One region of the Pseudomonas sp. FW305-20 genome, then DNA from elsewhere that is predicted to be linked to it. Evidence: riboswitches for the same ligand, from Rfam matches in the RefSeq annotation. Region 1 holds a riboswitch; the other holds the start of a gene.
What was found. Region 1 has a riboswitch for cobalamin ahead of AC3WP4_RS00835 (CbtB domain-containing protein). Riboswitches for the same ligand answer to the same signal wherever they lie in the genome.
Positions count from the first base shown of each region.

Region 2: linked by a shared signal. The riboswitch ahead of cobO (cob(I)yrinic acid a,c-diamide adenosyltransferase) and the one ahead of AC3WP4_RS00835 (CbtB domain-containing protein) in region 1 are both predicted to bind cobalamin.

Region 1 is NZ_JBYTAJ010000001.1:166,781-174,021, reverse strand. It holds gene AC3WP4_RS00860 (fatty acid cis/trans isomerase) at 1-103, shown strand, start outside; gene nfuA (Fe-S biogenesis protein NfuA) at 202-786, shown strand; gene cobM (precorrin-4 C(11)-methyltransferase) at 960-1,706, opposite strand; gene AC3WP4_RS00845 (cobalamin biosynthesis protein) at 1,788-2,201, opposite strand; gene AC3WP4_RS00840 (CbtA family protein) at 2,198-2,905, opposite strand; gene AC3WP4_RS00835 (CbtB domain-containing protein) at 2,917-3,120, opposite strand; cobalamin riboswitch at 3,243-3,471, opposite strand; cobalamin riboswitch at 3,689-3,903, shown strand; gene cobW (cobalamin biosynthesis protein CobW) at 4,005-5,078, shown strand; gene cobN (cobaltochelatase subunit CobN) at 5,082-7,241, shown strand, end outside.
Region 2 is NZ_JBYTAJ010000041.1:3,271-10,511, forward strand. It holds gene cbiB (adenosylcobinamide-phosphate synthase CbiB) at 1-139, opposite strand, end outside; gene bluB (5,6-dimethylbenzimidazole synthase) at 136-786, opposite strand; gene AC3WP4_RS25245 (cobyrinic acid a,c-diamide synthase CobB) at 783-2,183, opposite strand; gene cobO (cob(I)yrinic acid a,c-diamide adenosyltransferase) at 2,194-2,805, opposite strand; cobalamin riboswitch at 2,887-3,119, opposite strand; gene AC3WP4_RS25255 (hypothetical protein) at 3,274-3,858, shown strand; gene AC3WP4_RS25260 (PQQ-dependent sugar dehydrogenase) at 3,926-5,233, shown strand; gene AC3WP4_RS25265 (O-methyltransferase) at 5,352-6,005, opposite strand; gene AC3WP4_RS25270 (C40 family peptidase) at 6,021-6,557, opposite strand; gene AC3WP4_RS25275 (C40 family peptidase) at 6,722-7,241, opposite strand, start outside.

The DNA of each region.
Region 1 (7,241 bases):
TCCGCAATTCTGGTTCTACTTTCATGACCTGAACCGGTACGTCCACGAGACCGATCCGGTGGAAGAGGGCGTGCTGGACATGAACCGCTATCAGAATCTCTGAGGTGTCTGTGATGCAGTGTGCTTTCCCGACAAAAATACTAGGACTTTGTACGGCGCGTTGATTGGCGTAAACTGCGCCCAAGCCTGCGAGGAGTTTCCATGACCGCTATTACCATTACCGACGCCGCCCACGATTATCTGGCTGATCTGCTCTCCAAGCAGAACACCCCAGGCATCGGCATCCGCGTCTTTATCACCCAGCCTGGCACCCAATACGCCGAAACCTGCATTGCATATTGCAAGCCGGGCGAAGAAAAACCCGAGGACACGGCGCTGGGGCTCAAAAGCTTCACCGCTTACATCGACTCGTTCAGCGAAGCGTTCCTGGACGATGCGGTAGTCGATTACGCCACCGACCGTATGGGCGGCCAGCTCACCATCAAGGCGCCAAACGCCAAAGTACCGATGGTCAACGCTGACAGCCCGATCAACGAGCGTATCAACTATTACCTGCAAACCGAGATCAACCCGGGGCTGGCCAGCCACGGCGGTCAGGTCAGCCTGATCGATGTGGTCGAAGACGGCATTGCCGTGCTCAAGTTCGGCGGCGGTTGCCAGGGCTGTGGCCAGGCAGACGTCACCCTTCGCGAAGGCATCGAGCGCACCTTGCTCGAGCGCATTCCCGAGCTCAAGGGCGTTCGTGACGTCACCGACCACACGCAGAAAGAAAACGCCTACTACTAAGTAAGGTGTTCGCTGCAGACATAAAAAAACAGCGCTGTGGCGAGGGAGCTTGCTCCCGCTCGATTGCGAAGCAATCGCAAAGCAGCTAATGCATTTTCCCGTGATGAATGCGTTGGCTGATGTTGGGACCGCTCTGCGGTCCAGCGGGAGCAAGCTCCCTCGCCACAAGTACTTCAGGGTCTGTAGAGATGCGCGTGCCCCGCGCGATACAGCGACGATTCACTGAAGTGATCGCTACCCAAAACCCGACCCACCAGAATCAACGCCGTGCGCCGAAACCCCTTGGCTTCAACCTTCGCGGCAATGTCCGCCAACGTCCCCACCACCCAATCCTGATCCGGCCAGGTCGCCCGGTGAATCACCGCGATCGGGCAATCCGCGCCGTAATGCGGCAGCAATTCGGCCAGGATCTTCTCCAGATGATTGACCCCCAGATGAATCGCCATCGTCGCCCCGTGCTGCGCCAGGCTGCCAAGCTCTTCGCCAGCGGGCATCACGGTTTTGTCGGCATAACGGGTCAGGATCACGCTTTGCGATACGTCGGGTAACGTCAGTTCCGCACCCAACAGTGCCGCGCAGGCCGCCGTGGCCGTGACGCCGGGAATGATTTCAAACGGGATGTCGAGTTCGCGCAGGTAGCGGATCTGCTCGCCAATCGCACCATAAAGACTCGGATCGCCGGAGTGCACCCTGGCCACGTCCTGGCCCTTGGCGTGGGCGGATTTGATCAGCTCGATGATCTGTTCCAGGTGCAGTTCGGCGCTGTTGACCACCTGTTCGGCGCAATGGCCTTCCAGCACGGCGGCGGGCACCAGGGAGCCGGCATAGATGATCACCGGGCAGCTGCGAATCAGCCGTTGGCCTTTGACGGTGATCAGTTCCGGGTCGCCGGGACCTGCGCCAATGAAGTAGACGGTCATCGTCGGTTCCTGTGAAAAAAGGGGCTGGGCAAGGCTTCAGATGAAGATTGCTCATGATCGAGACGGGGATTATCGAAGATTTCAGGCAACGCCGGCCAATGCCAAGGTGGCCTGGGCAAATTTTTGTCGCGAAATCAGCAGTTTTGCTGGTGCCTGGGCCAGGTGTTCAGCCAGGGCCAGGGCGGCACTTTCCGCTACGCCGTAGCAGCCGGTGCGTTCGAACGCGATGTCGGAGCGGTGGCTGAGTTGCGGTTGATAGACAGCCAATTGTTCGCAGCTGAAATACTGCAACGGCAACGCAAGCTGTTCGGCCAATTCGATCAAGCCAGGTTCTTCGCGCTTCAGGTCGATGCTGGCCAGGGCCTTGATTTGGTGAAGTTCGATCTTATGAGCCTGCAAGGCCTGATCGAGCAGCGCCCGCAACGTGCTGACGGGGCAGCCGCGCTGGCAGCCCAGGCCGACCACTAAAGTCGGCGCTGTGCTGATATCACTCATGCGTGGTACTGACCATCGCTTTTGCGGCGGAACAACCAGGCACTGATCAGGCCCAGGGCCAGCCAGAATGTCACGTTGGTCAGCTGCGAAGCGATTTTGAACTGAGCTTCCAGGGCTTGTGGAGCCAGCATCGAGTGAACTTCCGGTTGTGGTGCGCCGATCACGTGAGGAACGGCCAGGATTGCCACGCCGAGCACTTTCATCAGCCAGTGACGGCTGAACACGATCAATGCAATGCCGACTGCTGTGGAGGCCGCCGTGCCGATCCACCAGACCTGTCGTTGCGCCAAATCAGCGGCGGCAGTGCCCGGCAGTTCGGGTGGCAGACCGAGGGTCGGTGCCAGTACGAACGTGGCATAACCGGCCAGGCCCCAAAGCAGGCCCTGGGAGGTTTTGGTCGGTGCGCGCAAGGTGTAGAGACCGGCCAGCATCAGGGCGAAACCGACTGCTATCACCAGGTTGCCGCCGGTGGTGGACAGCACGCGCTGCCAGCCGTCCGCCGGTTCCCAGGCCTCGGCATCGTGGGTGTGAGCGGCGACAGCACCTGCGGCGTGTTCGTGAACTTCAACCGCGGCGGGCTCGGATTTTTCGTAAGTCTCGGCCTGCAAAATCAACGGTGCCACCCAGAAGCTTTGCAGCAGGGTCAGCAACAGGGCGGCCAGCAGCCCGGTGAACCCTGCGGTTTGCGCAATACGCTTGATCATGTCAGCAGGTCTCAATGGCACGGAAATGCAGAGCTGTGGCGGGTATCGTGCGCGGCATTGTGCACCGCTTCGATGTGCGAGAAACCGGCGAAATACACAAGGCTGGCACCCAGGATCGACGCGCATACGGCGGCGGTCAGGCGTTGGGTCAGGGTATGGGTGGTGCTGGCGGTGCTCTTATCGGTGTTGCTGCCGGTGCTGCTGATGATCGACATGGCGCTTCCCTCTGGTCTGTCAGCGGGGTGATATAGAGCGCATGGAAGACCCCTGCGAGTCGGGCACGCAGAGGTTCAAACAGCGCCCGCCCACCGCGGGTTTGTTATTCAGTGATCGTAATGGTCACTTTGTGTTGCGGGCCGGTCTCCGGGCTCACGAGGGGCACTGGCTTTCGCCTTGACCTGCAAGCATCACCTTCCCATGCCGAACTGCTGGCACAGTGGATCTGACGCTTCGCTCGCTTACCGTTGCGGGGGCAGCACCGGACTGACATGGCTTTAGAGTAAAGCACATGATTCACCGGTTTCCCGTTTCACCCTGTGAAGGGCACCCGTAACAAGGCGTGTAGGAGAGCATGGGCGGGGGTTGGGCGTCAATTGGCAAGGGTTCTCGTTTGAGTTGATCGTTCCCACGCTCTGCGTGGGAATGCAGCCCGGGACGCTCCGCGTCCCTTTCACAGCCGAACGCGGAGCGTCCGTTGAGGCATTCCCACGCAGAGCGTGGGAACGATCATCAAAGGGGGCACCACAGAATTCAGGTCAACATTGACCCGCCCCCACACGATGCGTAGCCTTGCGCTTTCGAGGTTCTTCGGTGTCTGCCGAAGCTAAGAAGGGAACGCGGTCGATGCCGCGGCTGCCCCCGCAACTGTGAACGGTGCTGTTCGCTGCCACGCCACTGCAAACCCTGTGCAACGGGTTCGCGGGAAGGCGCAGCGAATGCCAGGCCCACAAGCCCAGCACACCGTCAGCCAGGAGACCTGCCTCGAAACAGATTCTCACTACAACCGGGCGGGGTGATCCGGTGGCGGAACTCTTGCGCGCGTGCATCCGCCGCTGCGATTGTCGTCCCGTATGCCCGCCACCTTGCCAAAGGGCATCCGATGAAAACACTGGCCAAACTCCCCGTCACCATCGTTACCGGCTTCCTCGGCTCGGGCAAAACCACGTTGCTGCGGCACATGCTCGACAACGCTCAGGGCCGTCGCATTGCGGTGATCGTCAACGAGTTCGGCGAGCTGGGTATCGACGGCGAAATCCTCAAGCAGTGCTCCATCGGTTGCACTGAAGAAGAAGCCAACGGCCGCGTCTACGAACTGGCCAACGGCTGCCTGTGCTGCACCGTTCAGGAAGAATTCTTCCCGGTGATGCGCGAATTGGTCGCCCGTCGCGGCGACCTCGACCACATCCTCATCGAAACCTCGGGCCTGGCCCTGCCAAAACCGCTGGTGCAAGCCTTCCAGTGGCCGGAAATCCGCAGCGCCTGCACCGTTGACGCGGTCATCACTGTGGTCGACAGCCCTGCGGTCGCCGCCGGCACCTTCGCGGCGTTCCCGGACCAGGTCGATGCCCAGCGCAAACTCGACCCGAACCTGGATCACGAATCGCCGCTGCACGAACTGTTCGCCGACCAACTGGCCAGCGCCGACCTGGTGATCCTCAACAAGGCCGACCTGATCAGCGCCGCAGACCTGGCCCGCGTACGCCTGGAAGTCGCTGAAGAACTGCCGCCAGCGGTGAAAGTCATCGAAGCCAGCAGCGGTCGCGTGCCACTGGACGTGCTGATCGGCCTCGGCGCCGGTTCCGAAGAACACATCGACAGCCGTCACAGCCATCACGATCACCACCATGAAGATGAAGACGGCCATCACGATGAGCATGACCACGACGCATTCGACTCCATCTCCATCGAACTGCCGCAAGCCGACGAAAGCCTGCTGCTGGACGCGTTGACTCAACTGGTGGTCCAGCACGGCATTTTGCGCGTCAAAGGTTTCGCGGCGATTCCGAACAAGCCGATGCGCCTGCTGATCCAGGGCGTGGGCACGCGTTTCGACAAGCATTTCGACCGTCAGTGGGGCGCCGACGAAGCGCGTACCACGCGTCTGGTATTGATCGGCCAGAAGCTGGACGCCACTTTGCTTGAAGCGCAATTGCGCGCTGCGCTCAGCGTTTAAGCCATGCACCTGCTCAGGACCCAGCCCGGCGGTTTCGTGTCGGATGACAACATTGCCGACCTTGGACAAACCCCCGCCGAGCTGGTGATCCTGTGCAGCGGCGACTCCAGCCTGGCGCTGCTCGCCGAAGCCGCGCAGCAGTTGCCCGACGATTACCCCAGCGTGCGCCTGGCCAACCCGATGCAGGTGCAGAATCACGCCTCGGTCGACTTGTATGTCGACGAAGTGCTGCGCCACGCCAAGGTGATTCTGATCTCGCTGCACGGCGGCATCGCCTATTGGCGTTACGGCGTCGAGCGTCTGGTGCAACTGTCGGAGCGCGGTGTACAGCTGATTCTGGTGCCCGGCGATGACCGCCCGGACCCGGAACTCAGCGACCTGAGCACGGTGGACGCGCAAGACCGCGACCGACTCTGGCAGTTTCTGCGTCAGGGCGGCATGGGTAATGCCCTGGATTTTTTCCGTTGCCTTGCCAATCGCTGGCTGGATCGCGACTACGCCTGGGCCGAGCCGCAAACCCTGCCGCGCACAGCGATTTACCACCCTCACAAAAGCCCCGCTGAACTGAAGGATTGGCAAGCCGACTGGCAGGCCGGTCAACCGGTGGCGGCGGTGCTGTTTTACCGCTCGCATTTGCAGGCGGCGAACACCGGTTTCATCGATATTTTCTGCCAGCGTTTGCAGGCGGCGGGGTTGAACCCGTTGCCAATTGCTGTGGCCAGTTTGAAGGAACCCGGCTGCCTGACGGTGGTCGAGGACTGGCTGGATGAAGTCGAGGCCGGCGTCATTCTCAACACCACCGGTTTCGCCCAGTCCAGCCCCGAAGCGCCGCATTTGCGACCGTTTCGCCGCAACATCCCGGTGATCCAGGCGATCTGCGCCCAGGACAACGAGCCCGGCTGGCGCGCCAGCGAACAAGGCCTCGGGCCGCGCGATCTGGCGATGCACATCGCGCTGCCGGAACTGGATGGGCGGATCATCAGCCGACCGATCAGCTTCAAGGACCTGGCCTGGCGCAGCGAGCGTAGTCAATCCGATGTGGTCTGCTATCGACCTGCACCTGCGCGCATGGATTTTGTCGCTGAGCTGGCGCGACGCTGGATTGATCTGGCGCGAGTGCCCAACGCTGAAAAACGCATCGCCCTGATCCTCGCCAACTACCCGACCCGCGACGGGCGCATCGGCAATGGTGTCGGCCTCGACACTCCGGCCGCGGCGCTGAACATCCTGCGTGCGCTGCATGAAGAAGGTTATCCGCTGCCGGCCGAGTTGCCTGATAGCGGCACCGCGTTGATCCAGCAATTACTCGGCGGCGTCAGCAATGACCTCGACACCCTCGACCAGCGCCCGTGCATGCAAAGCCTCGCGCTGGACGACTACAACCTGATGTTCGACGCCTTGCCCGAATCCAATCGCCAAGCGGTGCTGGAACGTTGGGGCTTGCCGCAAAGCGACCCGATGTTCCGTGGCGGGCGAATGATGATCGCTGGGCTGCGCTTTGGCCTGACCTTCGTCGGGATTCAACCGGCGCGGGGGTATCAGGTCGATCCGAGCGCGGTGTATCACGACCCGGACCTGGTGCCGCCACACGGTTACCTCGCGTTCTATTTCTGGTTGCGCAACACCTACGGCGCCCACGGGGTGATCCACGTCGGCAAGCACGGCAACCTCGAATGGTTGCCGGGCAAAGGCGTCGGGCTGTCGGAGCATTGCTGGCCGGATGCGCTGCTCGGTCCGCTGCCCAACATCTATCCATTTATCGTCAACGACCCGGGCGAGGGCGCCCAAGCCAAGCGCCGTACGCAAGCGGTGATCATCGACCACCTGATGCCGCCGCTGACCCGCGCCGAAACGTACGGCCCGTTGCGCAACCTCGAACTACTCGCCGACGAGTATTACGAAGCGCAAATGCTCGATCCGCGCCGTGCCCGGGAATTGCAGCGCGACATCCTGCAACTGGTGCGCGAGACGCACATCGACCGCGAACTGCAACTGGACGAAAAGCTCGACAGTGATGCCGATGCAGCGATCTGGTTGCCGCGTCTGGATACCTATTTGTGCGACTTGAAAGAGTCACAGATCCGCGACGGTCTGCATGTGTTTGGCGAGTCGCCGACCGGGCGCTTGCGCATCGACACCTTACTGGCGTTGTTGCGCATTCCG
Region 2 (7,241 bases), on a different contig from region 1:
AGCCGCGACCTTCACCATTGAAACGTTGCTCGATTCGGTCGGCAAAGCGGCCGAACGCCACCAGCGGATGCCAGCGTTTGGGTTCACCCAGCAGCGCATCCAGCGCAACCGCGGCGACACTCAACAACGCCACACTCATTGACTCACTCCCCAATAATTTTCATACAGCAGTTCACTGAGCGGACGCGCCTGCGCCCAGCCTTCGAGTACCAGCATCGGCGCCGGATAGAACTCCGTGACCGGCCCCAGGCAAAGAACGGCCAAGGGTTTGGCACCCGCGGGAAAACCCAACAGGTCCGCCAGGGCTTGCGGCTCGAACAGCGAGACCCAGCCCATGCCCAATCCTTCAGCGCGGGAGGCCAGCCAGAGGTTCTGGATCGCGCAGGAGAGCGACGCCATGTCCATTTCCGGCATCGTGCGCCGGCCGAAGATGTGACGCTCGCGATCGTCCATCAGCGCGGCGACCAGCACCTCGGCGCAGTCGTTGATGCCTTCGACTTTCAGCTTCATGAATTCGTCGGTGCGCTCGCCGAGGGCTTCGGCGGTGCGGATGCGTTCTTCTTCCACCAGTGACTGGATCTTGCCGCGCAGGGCTCGATCGCTGATGCGGATGAACCGCCAGGGCTGCATCAGGCCGACGCTCGGCGCCTGGTGTGCGGCTTCGAGCAGGCGCTGCAGCAACTCAGGCTCGACGATGCCGCCGCTGAAATGACGCATGTCGCGGCGTTCGCCGATGGCTCGGTAGACCGCCGCGCGTTCGGCTTCAGAAAATGCGTTGTCGGTCATGGCCTCTTCGCGAGCAAGCCCGCTCCCACAGTGGAAGGTGTGCTATCTGAAGAAACGCGGTCCCCTGTGGGAGTGAGCCTGCTCGCGATGGCGTCCTTATGGTCAGGCACAAACAGCGCGGCAATCGCCAATGGATTGGACGGAAAATAAAAGTGCACATAAGAAGCCGTCATCCGCCCCTCACGATAAACCGCCTCCGCCCCTCGCCCACCATTCGGGCTCAGCCCACGAGCAATCGGCTCAAGCTCAGTGCTGGTCAACGAGTGGTGATAGGTGTGCCCGCGCAACAAACCTTCCGGCAATTCGACGGCCTGCAACGCCAACGCGGCCAGACGCTTTTGCATCACCGCATCCCCCGTCAGCAAGCCAACCAGTTCAGCGCGAGTGCCCTCGACATCGGTCAACGAATCGAGCAGATACAGCATGCCGCCGCACTCGGCCAACAACGGCTTACCCGCCGCATGGTGAGCGCGGATTGCGGCCAGCATCGTGGTGTTCTGTGACAGCGCCACGTGATGCAATTCAGGATAACCGCCAGGCAGATAGAGGCTGTCTGCCTCCGGCAGTTGCATGTCACGGATCGGCGAGAAAAACGACAACTCGGCGCCCATGGCCCGCAGCAGATCCAGGCTCGCGCCGTAGGTAAACGCAAAGGCTTCGTCCCGGGCCACGGCAATTCGCACACCGGCCAGCAAGGGTTCGGCTGCGATCATTTCAGGCGCGGCGAATTCCACAGCCGGTGGTAGAGCGACATCGCAACTGCTGGCCAATGACTCGGCGGCGGCATCGAGGCGCAGGTCGAGATCGTTCAACTCACTGGCCTGAACCAGCCCGAGGTGCCGACTCGGCAATTCGATACCGGTTTCCCGGGACAGCGCGCCATACCAGCGCAAACCTTCAGTCAGACTGCCTTCGAGCAACTGCGCATGGCGCACGGTGCCGACGCGGTTGGCCAGCACACCGGCAAACGGCAAGTCCGGCTGATACTTCGCCAGCCCCAACGCCAATGCGCCAAAGGTCTGGGCCATGGCGGTGCCGTCGATCACGCCGAGCACCGGCACACCGAAGTGCCGCGCCAGATCAGCGCTGGACGGCGTACCGTCGAATAGCCCCATGACGCCTTCGATGAGGATCAGATCGGCTTCGCCGGCCGCTTCCCACAACAGTCGACGACTTTCCTGCTCGCCGACCATCCACATGTCCAGTTGATACACCGGCGCACCGCTGGCGCGCTCGAGAATCATCGGGTCGAGAAAGTCCGGCCCGCATTTGAACACGCGCACCTTGCGCCCCTGATTGCGATGCAAACGGGCCAGCGCGGCGGTGACGGTGGTCTTGCCCTGACCGGAGGCCGGTGCGGCAATCAATACCGCCGGGCATTGACGATGGCTATTCATAAAGTGCAGCTCACAACTCGACGCCTTTTTGCGCCTTGATCCCGGCCTGGAACGCGTGCTTGATCACGCCCATTTCGGTGACGGTGTCGGCCAGCTCGATCATCTCCGGCTTGGCGCCGCGACCGGTGACTACCACGTGCTGCATTGGCGGACGGGCCTGCAAGTCGCTGAGCACCTGATCGAGATCCAGATAACCGTGCTTGAGCGCGATGTTCAATTCGTCCAGCACCACCAGGCCGATCGACGGATCACGCAGCAATTCGCGCGACACTGCCCACGCAGCTTCAGCGGCGGCGATGTCACGCTGGCGATCCTGGGTTTCCCAGGTGAAGCCCTCACCCATCACATGAAAACGCACCTGCTCCGGGAAGCGCCGGAAGAACAGCTCCTCGCCGGTGCTGTTGCGCCCCTTGATGAACTGCACCACGCCACACTGCATGCCGTGGCCCATGGACCGGGCGAGCATGCCGAAGGCCGAGCTGCTTTTGCCTTTGCCGTTGCCGGTCAGCACCAGCAGCAGGCCGCATTCATTCGGGGAATTGGCGATGCGTTCGTCGATCACGGCTTTTTTGCGCAGCATGCGCGCCAGATGACGTTCGTCACGATCGGGGGTATCAGTCATGGGGGAGCTCTCCGTTGAGGCTGGATAACGGCGGGCAGGCACAAGAATAGACGGCAACAAGCCTGGCATCGCCCACCGTGATGCCGCTGGATGGATCAGGCCGGTCTCCGGGCTCATGAGCGGCGTTGGCCTGACTGCGCGCCTTCCCATGTTGATATCAACACAGTGGCTCAAGGCGCAGCCTTCACTCATTTACCGTTGCGGGGGCAGCGCCGGGATCATGGCTCTTCGTCGCTTGAAGAGCGTCACTCACCGGCTTCCCTGTTTCACTCTGTCGACCAAGGTCACAGAGCACCTGAAACAAGCCGCGAAGGTTAGAGGGTTGGGGATGGAGCGTCAATTGAAGACGGGCAGCCTGGGAGCGAATAACTGCTGTCGATCAATTATCTGACGCCAATCTTGTGCCACACTCCCAGCAGTGATATCAAAGAGCCACAATCTCACAACACAATAACAAGGGTGAGCCACATGCAAGGCATGATCATCAGCAATCCGAAGCTGGAATTCCTGCGACCGGTGCTGGAACGCTGGTTTGACTGTATCGACCGCTACAACGCCGTGCGCGGCGATAACGAAACGCCTTACTGGTTCGATGAAAAAGCCAACCTGAGCCTGCTGTCCGCCGCGGCCTGGATGGCAGAGATGGTCACGCTGCAACAAACACCGACCCGTAAACAGATCGAAGAAGGCGAACGCAATGGCCGCGCCGATCTGTTTATCTCGGGCAGCGAAGAACGCGCTTACCTTCAGGCGACCCAGCGCTGGCCACGGGTCAACAACCTGAACCTGACTCAAGCGTTGCAGGACATCACCAGCGACGCCAAACGCATCAGCTACGCCAGCGACCTGAAACTCGGCTGCCTGTTCGTTGCGCCGCAAAAAGCCCAACAAAGCGCCACCCCGGAAGAGCTCCAGGACATGGTCGACGACCTGCAAAAGGAACACACCTGCGCAGTGGCCTGGTACTTCCCCTATGCCTATCGCAAGTTGCGCAACGAAACCGGCAACTATCACCCCGGCATCGCCGTGCTGTTCAAGGAATCCCGCGGCTGACCGGTTGAACCATCGCGCACTGCACTTCTCTATTGATTAGCTCACTGCATTCATAGGGAAGATCAGCATGCGCAAGCCTCAGCTCGCTCTCGTCATCGTGCTCGCCGGAGGGCTTGCCGCCTGTGGTGAAACCGCCAGGCTGCAAGTCTCCGACGGCACCGGCCCATCGCCCAAGCTGCCAGAACCGAACAAAACCCTGATCCCGACGGTGAACATCGCCCCGGCGATCGGCTGGCCGGACGGCGCAAAACCTATCGCCGCGACAGGAACTCAGGTGGTGGCTTTTGCCGAAGGCCTCGATCACCCGCGCTGGCTCTACGTGCTGCCCAACGGCGACGTGCTGGTCGCCGAAACCAACGCACCCGCCAAACCCGATGCCGGCATTCGTGGCTGGATCATGGGCAAAGTCATGGGCCGTGCCGGCGCCGGCGTACCCAGCCCGAACCGCATCACGCTGCTGCGGGACAAGGACCACGACGGCATCGCCGAAACCCGTACGGTGTTCCTGGAAAACCTCAACTCGCCCTTCGGCATGACCCTGGTCGGCAATGACCTGTACGTCGCCGACACGGACCGCTTGCTGCGCTTCCACTATGAAAGCGGCGAGACGGCGATCAAGTCGCAGCCGATGAAGGTGATCGACCTGCCGGGCGGCACGCTGAATCACCACTGGACCAAAAACGTCATCGCCAGCAAGGACGGCAGCAAGCTGTACGTCACCGTGGGCTCGAACAGCAACATCGGTGAAAACGGCATGGATCAGGAGGAAGGTCGCGCGGCAATCTGGGAAGTGGATCGCGCCACCGGTAATCATCGGATCTTCGCCTCGGGGATTCGTAATCCAAACGGCCTGGCCTGGGAACCTCGCAGCGGCGCATTGTGGACAGCGGTCAATGAGCGCGACGAAATCGGCAGCGATTTGGTGCCGGATTACATCACTTCAGTGAAGGACGGCGGGTTTTACGGCTGGCCTTACAGTTATTACGGTCAGCATGTCGATGTTCGCGTCAAGCCGCAAAACCCCGACCTGGTGGCCAAGGCCATTGCGCCGGACTACGCGGTCGGCCCGCATACCGCCTCGTTGGGCCTGACGTTCGCTGAAGGCAACAGACTGCCGGCGCAATTCAAGGAAGGAGCATTCATCGGCCAGCATGGGTCATGGAACCGTAAACCGCACAGTGGCTACAAAGTGATTTTCGTACCGTTCAGCGCAGGGAAACCGAGCGGGCCGCCGATTGATGTGCTCACTGGCTTCCTCAATAACGAGGAAAAAGCCATGGGCCGGCCGGTGGGCGTGGTGATTGACCGGCAGGGGGATTTGTTGGTGGCGGATGACGTGGGCAACAAGGTGTGGCGCGTGTCGGCGGCTCAATAACTGCAATACACATCAACTGTGGGAGCGAGCCTGCTCGCGATGAGGCCGGTACACCCGACATTGAACTTGCCTGACCCACCGCTATTCGCGAGCAAGCCCGCTTCCACAAGAACCGCGTTCAGCGCTTGCGGCAGAGTGTGAGCCCATCCCCCAACGGCAACAGCGACAAATCCACACGCGAGTCATCCTTCAAGGCGCAATTGAGCGCCTGGATGGCTCGGGTGTCTTCACTCTCGGGATTGTCCTCAAGCACCCGACCACTCCACAGCGTGTTATCAAACACCGCCAGCCCGCCGACGCGCAGCAGACGCAATGCATGCTCCAGGTAAAGGGGGTAGTTGGCTTTGTCGGCATCGATAAAGATCAGGTCGAATGACTCTGGCTGATCCAGCTGAGCCAGGGTTTCCAGCGCGGGCGCCAAACGCAGATCGATCCGCGCGGCAAGTCCCGCTTCCTGCCAGTAACGGCGCGCGGTGGCGTTGTAGTCACCGGGAATGTCACAGCAGATCAGCGAACCGTCATCCGGCAGCGCAGCCGCCATGCACAAGGCGCTGTAACCGGTGAAAGTACCGATTTCCAGCAGGCGCCTGGCACCGATGAGTTTCACCAATAGCGCGAGGAATTGCCCCTGCTCCGGCGCCACCTGCCAGCGAGCCATGGGCAGCGCCTGGGTTTCGTCACGCAAACGCTTGAGCAACGGCGTTTCGCGCAGGGAAACGTCGAGCAGGTATTGATACAGGGAATCGTCGAGATTGAGTGTGCGAGCGGTCATGACAACCTCTGCCCTTTAGGGATTGCGTGCCAAGTGCTCAGGTTGCAAGACGCGCTTGGCGCTCAGATAGGCTTTCTGCCAGTAAGCTTTGGACAAGCTGTCGAGCTTCACCGTGCCGCCGGTGGCTGGCGCATGGACGAAGCGACCTTCGCCGACGTAGATCCCGGCGTGGCTGACCTGAGAACCGCCATTGGTGGCGAAGAAGATCAGATCACCGGTTTGCAGGCCTTCCTTGCCCACGCTGGCCGCCTGCATGCCGATCATCTCGCGCGTGGTCCGCGGCAGGGAAATGCCGGCGACATCACGGTAGACATAACCGATCAGCCCGCTGCAATCGAAACCCGAATCCGGCGTGTTGCCACCCCAGCGATACGGCGTGCCTACCAGGCCGAGCGCGCGGAACAAGACGTCTTCTGCCTCAGGCGAGAATGCTTGGGAGGAACTGAAAACAATCGGCGCGCGAACCACCGGTGCAGGTGGCGGTGTACGGCTGGCGCAGGCGCTGAGCAGCGCTGCGAAGAACATGATTGCGAGGCGGGCCGACGTCGACATAGGCAGAACATCCTGATCTGGCTGCGGCTTTTTCTGCAGGGGCGCAGAAAAGAAAACCGCCTGCGCAGGACGCAGGCGGTTTGCCATCAATAATAGATCAGGATTCTAGCTGCTACGGGGCAAACTTCAAGTAAGACTTTAAGTTCACCTTACAAACTGTCCGCTTACTTGCGCGCCGTGACGATCGGGGCCGTCGCCGGTGCCATCGCGAGAGCGCGTTTGGCTTCGATGAAAGTCTTGCTCCAGTAGCTGTCGCCCAGGCTATCGATCCGCACACCACCACTACGACGGCTGCTGGAATGGATGAACTGGTTGTCACCCAGGTAGATCCCGGCGTGACTGACGCGGCCGCGACGGCCATTGGTGGCGAAAAACAGCAAGTCGCCCGGCTCCAGTTTGCTGCGAGAAACCAGCGGAGCGTCGACGTTGATCATTTCGCGGGTGGAACGTGGCAGGTTCAGGCCGGCTTCTTCACGAAACAGGTAACCGATGAAGCCGCTGCAATCAAAGCCTGCTTCGGAGGTGCCGCCGAAACGGTAACGGGTACCGATCAGGGACATGCCGCGTTCAAGGATGCTGTCGGCCAGAACCGGAAGCTGATACGACTTGCCGCCGGCGAAGTCTGCCAGTTCTTTTTCGCTGGCCGCTTCTTCCTGCTCAAGCGCTTGTTGATAAAGAACGGAA